Regions from separate parts of the Neobacillus sp. SRL179 genome, predicted to be linked through region 2. Evidence: riboswitches for the same ligand, from Rfam matches in the RefSeq annotation. Region 2 holds a riboswitch; the other holds the start of a gene.

Region 1 (5,417 bases), 1.2 Mb from region 2:
GGGGAAATGATGGACTCCGTTTTCGATGAACTATATCAAAAATATCATCATGACGTTTTTCAATTTTTGTTTTATATGGTTAGAAATAAAGAACAAGCGGAAGATCTTGTCCAGGAAGTATATATTCGTGTATTCAAGGCCTATAACCGCTTTGAAGGGAAGAGCAGTGAAAAAACTTGGCTGTTTTCCATTGCGAGGAATGTTGCCATTGATTTTTTTCGTAAACAAAAAGGCTGGAAGGAAAAGCTATTAGAAAAATTTGATTGGTCAACAAATCAAGTGAAGGATGAATATCCCATACCTGAAGAAATAACAGTACAAAATGAAGAAATCAGATGGATTTACAAATGTCTTGATTATTGTACCGTGGATCAACGTTCTGTCATTATCCTGCGTTATTTACAGGATTTATCCATTGCGGAAACGGCCCAAGCTTTAGGGTGGACAGAAAGCAAAGTAAAAACTACCCAACATCGCTCATTAAAAGTACTGAAAAAGCAAATGGGAATGTTTTATGAGAAGGAGGGATTAGCTAGTGAAAAAGTCGGAGTGGAGCGATAATGAGCTCGAAGAATTATTAAGGCAAATGCCAAAAATACAAGATCATCGCGATCCTCGTGACATTTACCAAAACCTTTCTATAAAAAAACGTAAAACGAAACCATGGCTATTACCAAGTATAGCTGCAGCAGCTGCCCTGCTTCTTTTTTTCATCCTAGTACCTAAGTTAATGGATGGGACAAATGTATCTTTTGAAAATGCAAAACAGGAAAAATTTTCAACAAAGAAGGAAATGGACGTAGCGCAAAAGGATTTATCCACTGAGCCGAATCAAAAAGACAGCGCTAAAGAGGATAAAACATTTTCAGGTACAGCACAGGAAGAACCAATGAAAACTGAAAGTAAGAAAACGGCCATTTACAATGAACAGGTTGGCAGCGGAACAGTATTAACTTATTGGATACCAGACAAGCAGGCACAGATTTTAGTTCCCATTTCTATCGTAGTTCAACCATCTAAAGATCAATCATGGCTAAATCTATATAATGAAGCTATGTCAAAACTCAAGGAAGAGGAATGGGGTTTAACGGAATACTACCCATTAAATGCAACGTTGAAATGGGATGAAAGCAATCAAACTGTTACAGTTGATGTACCTGAAAATCACCAATACGGACAAGGCTCAACTACTGAGGTGAATTTTATGAAGGTAATTAATAATGATGTAGCCTCCAATAGTAATAGTAAAAAAATTCTATTCACAACAAATGGTCAACCTGGAGTGGAGTTAGGCAATTACGGAAGAATTAATGAGGATAAGGTAAATTCGCAAGATAAACATGCGTATTTCTTTTATTTTCCTGAAGGCAGTGTATTGCCACTGTTAACACCATCTAGTGAAACATATACAGATTTTTCGACTGCAATTGAGGCAATGAAGAAGTCCCCTGCAGGTTTGGGTTTAGAAAGTTCTCTTGAGAAACTACTCCCTATTAATGAAATATCCATAAATGACAAAACATTATTAATCTCATTTAAAGGAAATACTAGTATGCAGAATAACCAATTAACTTTATCTTCTTTTGAAGCGTTGTTGCTAACTGCTAAACAATTTGGTATGGAAAAAGTGATTGTAGAGGATGCACCTATATCGAACATTGGTGAGTTTGATTTATCTAAAGAAATCCATGTTCCAATCGCACCCAATTTCCGTCCTATTCAATAAACCATTAAATCAGCCGACTCGGTTGATTTTTTTTGTATAAAAAAGTGGAAAACTCCAAATTATAACAAGTATGTTCACAAGTTCCCTCTATAAAACATTTTGTTCTAGATGAGAAAGGTCGAACATATGGTATGGAGGAGGAAAGGGACAAGTATAAGGAGGAAAAAGAAACAATGCGTGACTACATAAAAAGATTTTTAATTGCCATTATTATGGCACTTTGTGTCAGTTTATTATTCTTGGGTGGAAGACATTCTGATGCAGCAGGTATTGAAGGGCAAACTGGAAGGAAGGCTCACTGGATTTGGCCAGCCGATGGGATTATATCAGATACATATGGAACAAGGCAGGGAAAACATAAAGGAATTGATGTAGCAGGAAAAATGGATACTCCAGTACTTGCTGTTGATGACGGTGAGGTAGTAAAATCCTATTATTCTAATACATATGGGAATGTTATATTTATTAAACATCCTAGTAATTTTGTTACTGTTTATGCCCATTTAAATAAGAGGAATGTTTCACAAGGTCAACAAATTAAACAAGGTGATGTTATTGGGAAAATGGGTAAAACAGGGCAGGCAACAGGAACACATCTCCATTTTGAAGCGCATCAAATGGAATGGAGATTCGATAAAAAATTTGCACTGGATCCTGAAACCCTTTTAGGTAAAGCTGAAGTTGGTGAAAACGTCCAGGGCGGCATTGTGAGTAAAGGTGATTATGTTCTTGAGGTAAGCTCTCGTCTACAATCACAATTGGAAGAAGGCCACTTACAGCCAAACAATACGTCGAACAGAGTCAAATATATTGTAAAAAGCGGAGATACGTTGTCGTCGATTGCCATTAAGCAAAATATTTCAGTTAAAGTTCTTAAGGAAATTAATCACCTAACATCCGATCTTATTAAAACCAATCAAACTCTAATTGTTTATCCATAATCTTTATACAATACCCGCTGCATGTGCAGTCGGGTATTTACTATTTTAATTACAAGGCTCTGTTAATCTTAATTGTTGATTTACGCTCCAGGTGCTTCGCTTTCCGCGGGCGTCCCCGGGGAGCCTCCTCGGGGACGCCCCAGCCCCGTACTCCCGCAGGAGTCTTCGCACCTTCCGCTCCAATCAACGTGCAAAAAAATCAATATTAGTCTTTAACACAGCCAATTACAAAAAACACCAAATATAAAATTCACTCAAATTCTTATATGTGCCCTTTTTTATTTTGTTATTACATAAAACTTACAAGCAGATTGTTTTACTTAACAAACATGAATTTCTTTAGTATAATAAACTTGTAATTTCATATCGATCTATCTTCGGGGCAGGGTGAAATTCCCGATCGGCGGTATTAGAGTATAGCTCTTAAGCCCGCGAGCCTTTTTATGGCAGGATTTGGTGCGATTCCAAAGCCGACAGTATAGTCTGGATGGGAGAAGATGGAGGTTCTGCAGACGTTCAAAAAATTTCGATTTAATGGACGTTTATTAAGCGTGCCTTTGTTAACTCCCTCAAGATTTTTTCTTGGGGGATTTTTAGTTGTCAAGGACGTATGTATGCTGAACCTCTCTTCCTAACGTGATGGATCAAAAAAGGAGAGAGGAAGATGAAGAAAATGAAGAAAACAAAGAAATTAAACGTAAAGGCCTATGTTTCAATTGGGATGCTAAGCAGTATTGCCTATCTGTTAATGCTATTAAATTTTCCCTTGCCGCCCTTCCCAAATTTCTTGTTTGTTGATTTCAGTGACATCCCAGCATTAATCGCTGCACTTATTTTTGGACCAGTTGCAGGAATATTAGTAGAGTTATTAAAAAATGTTTTAAATTATATTGCTACAGGAAGTCAAACAGGAGTTCCAGTCGGACATATTGCCAATTTCCTTGCCGGAGTTGTCTTTATCCTGCCAACATATTTTGTTTATAATAAACTTAAAACTAAAAAGGGAATGACAGTAGCGTTAATAATTGGAACAGTTACAATGGCTGTAGTGTTAAGTATCTTAAATTACTTTTTAATATTACCTGCCTATACCATTCTGATGGGCTTCCCAGATATGCGTAATTTGGTTATTCCAGCCATCTTACCTTTTAACATATTAAAGGGTGTAATGATGTCCATTATCTTTATGTTATTGTTTATACGAATGCAAACATGGATTAATAAATATACAACAATAAAAGGTGCATAAAATAAAATAAAACAAAACAAAACAAGATCTCCCCAGCGTAGTCTTGTTTTGTTTTTTTTGTTTTAAGATTTATGTAAAAAAAACCTCGTCAAAAGACGAGGAGTTAGTAGCTTAAAAATATTTTATTGACAAAATATTATTCGAATTTAGTTGGATTACCGTCAAATGGCTCTTCTGCAACTTTAATAGAATCAGTTGGACAGCCTTCAAATGCATCCATCATGTCGTCGATTAAAACATCAGGAATTTCAACAATTCCTTCGTTATCGTCAAGTGTTACAAATGCAATACCTTCGTCATCATAATCATAAATATCAGGTGCTGCTGCGCCACATGCACCACACGCGATGCAAGTTTCCTTGTCAACAATTGTGTACTTTGCCATGAAAAAAACCTCCCAGTAAAATAAAAAAAATATTCTTCCTGTTTCCCCTTAACGAAATGGAAACGCATTACTCATATCTATTGTAAAACTGTATGAACAACTTTTCAATAGAAAAATGCTTTTATTAGAGTGGATTGTCCTATTCATTTTTATAAAGTTCTCCATATTTGCGCAACAAGTTTTGTATTTCATGGTAAAATGAAATTAATAAAAATGGGAAATTTGTCGATATAAAGCGAAAGAGTGGTGGGAGCAAAATGTTAAAACTAGAAGCCATCATTCTCAATTGTATAAAACAGCTAAATCGTGAGCGTACGATTTATTCCATTTATCATCTTTTAAATGGGAAAAAGTCATCCCAAACAATTCAGGATGCTCATTTATTTTCTCTAAAAAAATTTTTTGGAATATATGAACCGTTAACAAGAGAGTCCTTTGAAAAAATAATTGGTTCCTTACATGAAAAAAAGTGGATTGAAAATTGTGATGAACAAAGGTATTTTTTAACGCAGTTAGGACAGTTGAATTTGGAAAATTCCCCTATGCCAATATACCTGAATGGCTGGAGCTACCATTCCTTCACATCTATATTTTGGGAAAGGCTGTCGTTATTTGTTCAGGTCACATCTAATCTTGTTTTTGGGGAGGTAAGGTATTTACCCATTCAAAAAAAACAAGATGTTCATCAATGGTTGAAATCCGCTTTAAAGGAAATCAACGTACCAAGAAAAGAGTTGGGCAGTCGTTTGTTCACGGAGTTAATGGAGTGTTTTAATGAGGAACCGGATATCGATCCCTCGGTTTTAGTATTTCGATTAACTGGATACCAACAAATAGGATTAACACCACAGCAAACCGCCCAAAAATTAGCGATGGATATTCACGAATACCATATTGAATTCATTTATATTCTTCATTATTTAATGGAAATTATTAATCGCCATGCTGATCGTTTTTCCATTTTACCAATCCTTGCAAAGGATTTGAAACAAGATGATGAATTAACACTTTCAGCAAGGAAGACGTGGCAGTTATTAGAAAAAGGATATGCCTTTACTGAGATTGCAGATCTAAGACATTTAAAGATAAGTACAATCGAGGATCATTTAGTTGAAT
Region 2 (5,417 bases):
GGCATTCATAAGGCTAGGGGTCTGGAAGTTGTTTGCAACAAATTAGGGATTGAAATGGCAAATGTGATGGCCGTGGGTGACAGTTATAATGATTTAATGATGATTAAACATGCAGGACTGGGTGTTGCCATGGGAAATGCACAGGATGTTGTAATAGGGGCAGCAGATTGGATAACTGCCACAAATGAAGAAGATGGTGTTGCTAAAGCAATCCAAAAATGGGTCTTATAGTCCAAAAGTAATGAATTAATATTTTTTGAAATTTAATGGTATATGTGACTGGTAATCGGGTAAAAATATGTAAGCAAGTATTTTTTGCAAAAAATGTTATAGCTACATGCTAGGAGGCTACAAAGAAATGGAACAAGGTAAAGTAAAATGGTTTAACAGTGAAAAAGGATTTGGATTCATTGAGCGTGAAGGCGGAGAAGATGTATTCGTACATTTCTCAGCGATTCAAGGCGAAGGATACAAAACTTTGGATGAAGGTCAAGAGGTTACGTTTGAAATTGAAAATGGACAACGTGGACCGCAAGCGGTTAACGTTCGTAAATCATAAGACCTTACAATAAAACAGACTCCAACATTGGAGTCTGTTTTTCTGTGTCATTTTTTATAGGATATTAGGAATTTTGAATTTCCTTCACCCTGCCTACTTGTCCATCCATAAGTCTTACCTTAATCCCGTGAGGGTGAAAACTGGATTTGGTCAAAATATCTTTTACGACACCAGCTGTAAGCTTCCCTGTTTTTTGGTCCGCTTTTAACACAATTTTGACACGTACTCCAGGATAAAGATCACCTCTATTTTGTCCATTAGACACCCATTTTTCTCCGTGAATTACTCACCTTTTTGGTTTGCTGGCTTTTCATTTTTTTGGCACTTTGAGAGTTTGAGGCACTGGAATTTCCCGTTGCAGCTTTATTCTTTTTATTTTCAAGCTGCTGCTTCATTGCCTCTTGTAAGCTCATTTTCTTTTTTGGTTCTTCATTAGTATTTGTATGGTTTGATTCACTCATGGTACGTCCTCCTAGAAAGTTACTTACATACAGTATAATCTATTTGCTGACAAAAACATATTTATCAAAAAATAATTCAATATTTAAATTTCTTGAGACCATAACGATCATTTACACAAGCTAGTTCCATTAGCGAACGACTATTTTTGTTCTTTTTATACAAATTTCGACACCTTTTTTACTTTTTCCCTATTACACTTATTTCTAGATGCTAGGGGGGAAAGTAGTGTTTAAACATCGATTTGTCATTTTTGCTATATTATTTTTACTCAATCAAAGTATAACCCCATTTTTCGTTCAAGCCAGTGAAGGAGGATCTAACGGGAGGAGGGTAACAAATAGTGAAAAACCATCATTCTCTATGAAAATTTTTGAAAGGAAAGTATTTGGAAGGTTCAATAAACCATTAAGGCCAAATCCAGTAACAGGTAATTTTTATGATTTCCTTTTAAGCTGGCAAAATGTCTCTCAGGGCAAGCCAATCTTTATGATAGAGAAGACTAAACAACCAGAGTTCATAGAACCGATCCGTTTAACTTTTGCTGGTGATGCCATGATGGATTGGTCTGTCAAAGAAACGGTTAAACAAAAAGGACCAGACTACCCATTTATTCAGATTAAAGAAGAACTAGCTTCAAGTGATTTAGGCGTAGTAAATTTAGAAACCGCTATCACCACGGGCGGAACAAAACAAGCAAAGCAATATACCTTTCGGTCAGACCCGACTGCTTTAGCGGGATTAAAAAACGCAGGTTTTCAGCTTGTTAGTCTTGCGAACAATCATTCACTCGATTATGGTCAGACAGGCTTGACAGATACAATCGCTTCCCTAAGGCAGTATCAATTAGATTATATCGGCGGCGGACTTAATCAGGAAGAGGCCTACACGGCAAAAACTTATCGTATTAAAGGGAAAACCATTAAAATACTTGCGTTCTCTAGGGTGCTTCCTGACTATTCGTGGGTGGCAACTGTTACGAGACCAGGACTAGCGAACGGGTATGATCTCAATTTGATTCAATCAACCATTCAAGAAGAAAAAACAGATACGGATTTATTATTTGTCTTTATCCATTGGGGAATTGAAACAAAACGTTCTCCAGAAGCTTTTCAACGGGAATGGGCTAAAAAAATGATTGATTCGGGCGCTGATGTGATTATTGGAAGTCACCCACATGTATTACAAGGATTCGAATATTATAAAGGGAAGCCGATTGCCTACTCGTTAGGAAACTTTTTATTTCCCAACTATATTAAGGGTAATGCTGCGCAAACTGGTGTCCTGCATCTAGATATTGATAAGGAAAAAATTAAGATGACTTTTGTTCCCTATCGAATATCAAGAGACCAAATTGTGAAACAAAGCGACAACGAAAAAATGAGAGTGTGGAATGAACTGCAGGGACTATCCTTTGGGGATTTACAGATTCAAAATGGTTTAATCCAAGAAAATCAGACGGTTGCGGAAAATGATAACTAGCGGTTGAAACAGAGGAATTGTTCTCCTCTGTTTTTTGCGAAAAAAAGAATTCTAAAATAATTTACGGAAAGGGTCGAATAATTTAGGAAGGATTTTAAGGGATTTATTAGAATTATATAAATATGACTAAACAAAAAGGGGCGATTAACTTGGGAATCCAAGTAGTAGAGAAAGAAGAAATGAAGGTAGTTGGCTTATCATGGACGGGAACCTTCTCACAGGTAAATACAATCCCGAGTCTTTTTATTAAAATGGAAGAACGCTTGGGGGAGGTGGGCAATAAAACAGATGAACCCATTTTTATCGCACCATTTCACAGCCGTGAGACAGAGTTCACCTACTATGTAACTAAGCCTGTTGAAAGAATTGACGATGTCCCAGATGGAATGGTGGGTTTTACCATTCCAAGTAAAAATTATGTGTTCACTATTCATAAAGGTAAACAAGAGGAAGTAGAACATACTTATGAACGACTGTATACCTGGATGAAGGAATATGGCTATGAACAGGACCACCAAGCATTGAGTTTAGAAATTTATAAGGAAGTGGATCCAATTCAATATGCCGCTGGTGACTTGTATATTGAAATTTATTTACCTATCAAGACTTATAAATCCTAATTGAGACGGATTAATAAGGATAGTACCTGTTGGTTAAAAATTATTCTGAAGTAATATCTATGTGTAAAGGGGTAATTCGCTGCACTGGTCCAATTCCCTTTACTATTTTACTTCAGTATAATAACATGTAATTATATATTTGAATAATTCCTTCGGGGTCAGGTGAAATTCCTAACCGGCGGTGATGAAGCAATAGCTTCTTAGTCCGTGACCCGGTTAACATTTTGTTAAACGGTGGATCTGGTGTAATTCCAGAGCCGACAGTTAAAGTCTGGATGGGAGAAGGAAAACAAGGATTAATGGTAGGGTGAAGTATACCTATTTTTAAGCCTGTATTTCTTATTGTCATTTTTCAAGACCCTAAAGTGAAACATTCTTTAGGGTCTTTTTGTATTATTTTTTTAATTTGATGGTGACCCCCGTGTAAGGAGAAGGAGTGTTTATGTTTACTGGTATCATAGAAGAAATTGGGATGGTGTCAAATATTAAGCGAACTGGCGATTCGTTTGTTTTATCCATTGATGCGAAAAAGATTCTTAATGATGTTCATCTTGGCGACAGCATTGCCGTTAACGGGGTGTGCTTAACGGTCACTTCTTTTTCCAGTAAGTATTTCAGTGTTGATGTTATGCCAGAAACAGTCAAGGGAACCAGTTTAAATAATGTTAAACGGGGCTCGAAAGTAAACCTTGAGCGGGCGATGGCAGCAGGTGGAAGGTTTGGCGGTCATTTCGTCTCAGGTCACATTGATGGAACTGGGATGATTAAAAGAAAGCAGACACTCGAAAATGCTGTTTATTATGAAATTGAGGCGGACCCTGAATTGCTTCAATTTATTATTTTAAAAGGTTCGGTTGCTGTTGATGGGACAAGCCTAACTGTTTTTGAGGTAACGGAACAAAGTTTTACGTTATCAATTATTCCTCATACCTTGTCAGAAACCATATTAAGCCTAAAGGGGCAAGGAGATATCGTCAATTTGGAATGCGATATGATTGGTAAATATGTAGGTCATTTTATCAAAAACCTTGGAAACGATACGCAGCGAAAAAGCAAGTCTGGAATAACAGAAAAGTTTTTAGAGGAAAATGGTTTTTATTAAATTCAGCTTTTTAAAAAGGAGTGATGGTTGTGTTCGATAGTATTGAGGAAGCCTTATCAGATCTAAAAGCAGGTAAAGTTATCATTGTTTGTGATGACGAGGATCGTGAGAATGAAGGCGACTTTATTGCCTTGGCCGAAAAGGCCACACCTGCTGTTATTAATTTTATGGCGACACATGGAAGAGGACTGATATGTGTACCGATTGAAGAAGAATTGGCACAAAAATTGAACTTACATCCGATGGTGGAAAATAACACCGATCCCCATGGAACCGCCTTTACGGTTAGTATTGACCATAAATTTGCAAAAACAGGCATTTCCGCTTTCGAACGTTCAGCTACTGTTTTAAGTTTGCTGGATCCAGAAGCAAAACCCGAGGATTTTAAACGACCGGGTCATATGTTCCCGCTTATTGCCAAAAACGGGGGAGTTTTGCAGAGAATTGGACATACCGAAGCAGCTGTAGATTTAGCTAAATTATGTGATGCTAAACCTGCAGGAGTGATTTGTGAAATCATGAATGAGGACGGAACTATGGCACGTGTTCCCCAGCTTCGCGAAGTTGCGGATAAGTTTAACGTAAAAATGATAATGATCAAAGATTTAGTTGAATACAGAAACAAAAAGGAAGCTTCATCAAACGTTAGGTAAAATATTAACAAAATTTGGAGGTATTATAATGGGACAAATATTTGAAGGGCATTTAGTAGGTTCAGGTTTAAAAGTAGGAATTGTTGTCGGAAGGTTTAATGAGTTTATTACGAGTAAATTATTGAGTGGTGCACAAGATGCCCTTAAAAGACATGGTGTTAATGATACAGACGTTGATGTCGCTTGGGTGCCTGGTGCGTTCGAAATCCCGCTAATTGCTCAAAAAATGGCGAATAGTAAAAAGTACGATGCTGTTATTACGCTTGGGACCGTCATTCGCGGCGCTACTCCTCACTTTGATTATGTTTGTAACGAAGTGGCAAAAGGTGTAGCAGCTATTAACTTAAGCAGTGGCATCCCTGTTGCTTTTGGATTATTAACAACAGAATCCATTGAACAAGCAATCGAGCGTGCTGGAACAAAGGCAGGTAATAAGGGCTGGGATGCAGCGACCGCAGCGATTGAAATGGCTAATTTATGCCGAAATATTGAACAATAATTTTCAACAAAAGATAGGTATTAGAATGATTTCCTTCTAAGCC

The links. Region 2 has a riboswitch for FMN ahead of ribE (riboflavin synthase). Riboswitches for the same ligand answer to the same signal wherever they lie in the genome.
Region 1: another riboswitch for FMN. It lies ahead of AC4E8C_RS15840 (ECF transporter S component); the one in region 2 lies ahead of ribE (riboflavin synthase).

The regions. Positions count from the first base shown of each region.
Region 1 is NZ_OZ481792.1:3,210,072-3,215,488, reverse strand. Features, by position in the region: gene sigX (RNA polymerase sigma factor SigX) at 10-561, shown strand; gene AC4E8C_RS15850 (negative regulator of sigma-X activity) at 536-1,726, shown strand; gene AC4E8C_RS15845 (peptidoglycan DD-metalloendopeptidase family protein) at 1,900-2,667, shown strand; FMN riboswitch at 3,037-3,170, shown strand; gene AC4E8C_RS15840 (ECF transporter S component) at 3,332-3,916, shown strand; gene AC4E8C_RS15835 (ferredoxin) at 4,053-4,301, opposite strand; gene AC4E8C_RS15830 (YpbB family protein) at 4,559-5,417, shown strand, end outside.
Region 2 is NZ_OZ481792.1:2,045,080-2,050,496, forward strand. Features, by position in the region: gene AC4E8C_RS10080 (Cof-type HAD-IIB family hydrolase) at 1-231, shown strand, start outside; gene AC4E8C_RS10085 (cold-shock protein) at 359-559, shown strand; gene AC4E8C_RS10090 (YwbE family protein) at 624-824, opposite strand; gene AC4E8C_RS10095 (hypothetical protein) at 817-1,020, opposite strand; gene AC4E8C_RS10100 (CapA family protein) at 1,247-2,500, shown strand; gene AC4E8C_RS10105 (GyrI-like domain-containing protein) at 2,623-3,120, shown strand; FMN riboswitch at 3,265-3,411, shown strand; gene ribE (riboflavin synthase) at 3,563-4,222, shown strand; partial or broken gene ribB (3,4-dihydroxy-2-butanone-4-phosphate synthase) at 4,252-4,854, shown strand; gene ribH (6,7-dimethyl-8-ribityllumazine synthase) at 4,904-5,374, shown strand.